DNA from 2 places in the Colwellia sp. M166 genome. Region 2 is predicted to be linked to the other one. Evidence: predicted binding sites of a transcription regulator. Region 2 holds the regulator's gene; the other holds the start of a gene.
What was found. The regulator FliA, encoded in region 2, starts transcription of late flagellar genes. The targets are predictions, from matches to a motif close to CTAAAGNTNNNNNNNNNNNNGCCGATA.

Region 1 (2,211 bases), 1.4 Mb from region 2:
GTTGATTTCTGAACAACAAATGGTAGAGAGCAGTCATCAAAAGCGTGATGTCATTAGCGAAAATAATACTCATATCTATTATGATAATGATGCGGTAGAAATTCATCACCTGATTAACCATACGGCAATGGTGATAGTGTTAGGGCCGGCAAAAATGCCAACTAGACCCCGCATGGAAGCGTTAATTCGTGTTATTTTACTGGCTACTTTAGCTTGTTTATTATTCTTTTGGTTACGACCGCTTTCTCGTGATTTAGATCAATTGCGAAAAACTGCTATTGAATTTGGTCAAGATAGCTTTGATGTTGTCGCACCACAAGCAAGATCGACAATGACAGAGCCAATGGTGACAGCCTTTAATACCATGGCTAGTCGCATTAAGCGCTTAATTGATGCCCACAAAGAATTGTCAACAGCGGTAGCGCATGAACTGCGCACGCCATTAGCACGCTCCAAGTTTGCTTTACAGATGTTGGCGTGTACAGATGATAAAGCTAAGCAGGAAAAATATCGCACAGCAATTAGCAAAGATATTTGTGAGTTAGAGCAATTAATTAGTGAGATGCTAATTTATGCTAGTTTTGATAATGAAAAACCAACGCTGAATTTCTTTGCAGAATCGCTGGTTGAAATTGTTGAAAAACAGGTCTGTAATTATCAACAATTTGAGCAAAAATTTACCGTCAATAATCTTCTGGGCAATATAAAAGTAGAAGCCGATCGACACTTTATTAGTCGCGCCCTGAATAATTATATTTCTAATGCAATAAAATATGGCAATGGTGAAATTGATATCACTATTATGCAACATCAAGATCATTGCCAGATACGTGTCACTGATAATGGTGGTGGTGTCAGTGATGATTTCAAACGCACTATCTTTGATGCTTTTTCACGCGGTGATACTTCACGTAATAGAGAAACAGGGGGCTTTGGCTTAGGTTTAGCTATTGTTTGTCGAATTATGGAATGGCACGGTGGTAGTGCTTCAGTGATCGATAGTGAACAGGGTGGAGCAAGCTTTATTCTTAGTTGGCCAATGAAGCATGTGACTGTTTAATCTTAGGTGTGTTGAGTTTTTGGTTTATAGCGCTGTACGCTTGAAAAATCTGCTAATCAAAGCCGAGAATGTCCACAGAATCCTTGTTTCGCCTTACAGTCTTAAAAATTAGCCTATAGCAGAGGCTAATGTGAATGGGTAACTTACCTTAGGCAATATTCTGTATTCATTAGAAACTTAGTAAAATTGGTATAACTGCGATTAACACTAAAGTAATTTATCGTCCTGCCGATATTAATATTATCGGTAGTAAAACAGTAGATTATTTTGAAATCAAACGTGTTATCAAATGACATATTAGTTCATGAACTTCAGTTAGGCGAACAGCTTAATGAGAGTGTTCATCATGAACGTCGTTCTGATTTTTCGTTAATGCTCGCCATGTTAACTGACGATGTTCGAGCACACAGTCAGTTCAAATTACCGGTAACCACATCAGCAGAAAAAACCACCACATCAGAACAACTAAGAAAACATTTCCAATTACCTGATGAAGCGCCGTTAGCATTAAAAAATATTGAAGCGTTGGAAGAATTTAACCAAGCAAGTTTGGTTGAAAACCAGCAATTAGATCAACTACGTTTAGCTAATACACTGAAACCAAAACCATTGGCATTTCGTGATGATGTAAAGTATATAAATCAGCAAGTTATGGATAACACTAGTTTATATTGTCAACAAAAACATCAACAAAAATCTTCAACGCAAACACAGCAGCGAGCTGAATTTAATGTTAATGCTTGGCTTACTGCTGTACAAACAACCATTGTTAAATCACCACTTATGGAAGTTTATGCTTAAAGGCTTTTAGCACAACAGTGTTTGAATTTTTTTTCGCTACCACAAAAGCAATGGTCATTACGTTTAGGTTTTTGTACCACTTGATTGTCAGATACTGCACCATCAAGATAGCGCCATAGGCCCTGCTCAATAATAAAGTGAGACTTTTCTCGCATTTGCCAAATTTGACCTTGATGTCGATAAAAGGCTGAAAACTCTACTTGGGCACTATTATGGCTCGCTAAGTCTTTCTGATAATCACTGACTTGATGAATAATGAGTTTTAACCAGTGAGTTTGTTTAGACCACTGAGCAATATCTTCAATAGACTGTTCAACTTGGCTAGCACTCGCATAAGTCAGGAAAATATA
Region 2 (2,211 bases):
GTAATTGCCGTGTCAATTTGCCAATTTCTGCAAACAATGCGGTGTTAATCGGACTTTGAATTTCTGCAATTAACTCATCAGCTTTATCTTGTTGATCGGTTTCTATATATTCAACCAACAATTTAGCCTGTTCCAGAGAAACATGGACACTAGTATTTGTACTCATATCACGTCCTTGCGTAACAAAATCAAATAATTAACCAAGACGTTCAAAGATTTTATCAAGTTTGCTATTTAGCGTGGCAGCGGTAAATGGTTTAACAATATAGCCATTAACACCCGCTTGAGCAGCCATAACGATTTGCTCTTTTTTCGCTTCAGCAGTTACCATTAATACCGGAATATGTGACAATTTACTGTCAGCTCTAATCGCTTTAAGTAAGTCAATCCCTTGCATGCCGGGCATATTCCAATCAGTAACCACAAAATCAAAGGCACCGTCTTTTAGCATCGGCAATGCCGTACTGCCATCATCAGCTTCTGAGATGTTGGTGAAACCCAAGTCACGTAACAAATTTTTGATTATTCGTCTCATTGTTGAGAAATCATCAACAACAAGCACTTTCATATTTTTATCCAAGGCACCCTCCGGTGAGAACATTTAAAATTATAACGATACGAGTATTCTACTTAACTTTGCCACGATTGCATACGAGCTTTTAGTCTATGCATAGCCTGACTGTGTATTTGGCTTACCCGTGATTCACTCACATCAAGTACTTGGCCAATTTCCCTCAGGTTGAGCTCTTCATCATAATATAATGACAGTACTAAAGCTTCACGCTCGGGTAAAGAGGAAATGCATTCAGCCAATGATTTTTTGAAGATACTATGCTCAATGTTAGCATAAGGTTCATCTTGTTGATGGTTATGTGCTAGTTCAATAACATCTTCGCTAACACCTAAGTCGTCAATCCCCAATATTTTACCTGAACTTACTTCATTGAGCATATGATGATATTCATTTATCGAAATATCAAGTTTTTCAGCAACTTCAATATCAGAAACATCACGACCGTATGCTGCTTCTAAATTTTTGATTGCTTCGCTGATCATCCGGCTATTTTTATGTACGGAACGAGGAACCCAGTCACCACGGCGGATCTCATCAAGCATTGCACCACGAATTCGAATACCAGCAAAGGTTTCAAAGCTAGCCCCTTTGGTATTATCAAAATTATTAGCCGCTTCGAGTAATCCTATCATGCCCGATTGAATAAGGTCATCTACGATAACACTGGCAGGTAACCGAGCAAGTAAATGATAAGCAATTCGTTTTACTAATACCGTGTGTTGCTCCAACAAAGCTGTTTTATCAACACTATAAGTATGTAATTTAACCACTATAGTTCACTTCTCTGTTGGTTAGTGTTCTAGTAACTGCTCAATAAAAAACTCTAAGTGCCCAGAAGCTTGTTGTGGCACTGGCCAACTTATAATATTCTGAGCAAGTGATTTTAGGCTAACTGCGGCAGGGGAGTCGGGAAATGCTTCAACAATCGCTTGTTGTTTTCTCACTGATTTACGGATATTTTCGTCAAAAGGTATAACAGCAACTAACTCTAAAGTAACATCCAAAAATCTGTCTGTGACTTTCGAAAGCTTAGCATATAGCTGTTGACCTTCTTTTGCACTGCGCACCATGTTAGCCACTACTTTAAATTTAAATAAACCGTGATCTCGGCTTAATAACTTCATCAGCGCATAGCAATCCGTGATTGACGTTGGCTCGTCGCATACCACTAATAAAACATCTTGTGATGCTCGACAAAAACTCAATACCATATCCGAGATGCCGGCGGCAGTATCAACAATTAAAATATCAAATTTTGTTTGCATATCGCTAAAGGCACGAATAAGACCAGCATGTTCAGCAGGTGTTAAATCGACCATAGATTGCGTGCCAGATGTAGCGGGGATAATGTTAATACCAGCGGGACCTTGAATGATAATATCATCTAACTCGCACTCGCCGGACAAAACATGAGACAAGTTACGTTGTACACGCAGACCTAGCATCACATCAACATTAGCTAAACCTAAATCAGCATCTAGTACTAAAACCCGCTTGCCTAATTTTGCTAAAGAAATCGCGGTATTAAGGGAAATATTAGTCTTACCAACGCCACCTTTACCACCTGAAACTGCTATGACTTTTATATGTTGGGGATCTTGCATCTTTCTTAAGCCACTCGCTTGATCTATCATCTT

Region 1: a site for FliA is predicted at 1,268-1,294, ahead of FGD67_RS01460 (VC2046/SO_2500 family protein). Genes of this name have one in related genera too.

What each region holds. Positions count from the first base shown of each region.
Region 1 covers NZ_CP040755.1:297,213-299,423, forward strand. Annotated here, with positions in the region: gene FGD67_RS01455 (ATP-binding protein) at 1-1,060, shown strand, start outside; gene FGD67_RS01460 (VC2046/SO_2500 family protein) at 1,328-1,861, shown strand; gene FGD67_RS01465 (YchJ family protein) at 1,858-2,211, opposite strand, start outside.
Region 2 covers NZ_CP040755.1:1,706,774-1,708,984, forward strand. Annotated here, with positions in the region: gene FGD67_RS07710 (protein phosphatase CheZ) at 1-166, opposite strand, end outside; gene cheY (chemotaxis response regulator CheY) at 197-580, opposite strand; gene FGD67_RS07720 (RNA polymerase sigma factor FliA) at 631-1,344, opposite strand; gene FGD67_RS07725 (MinD/ParA family protein) at 1,366-2,208, opposite strand.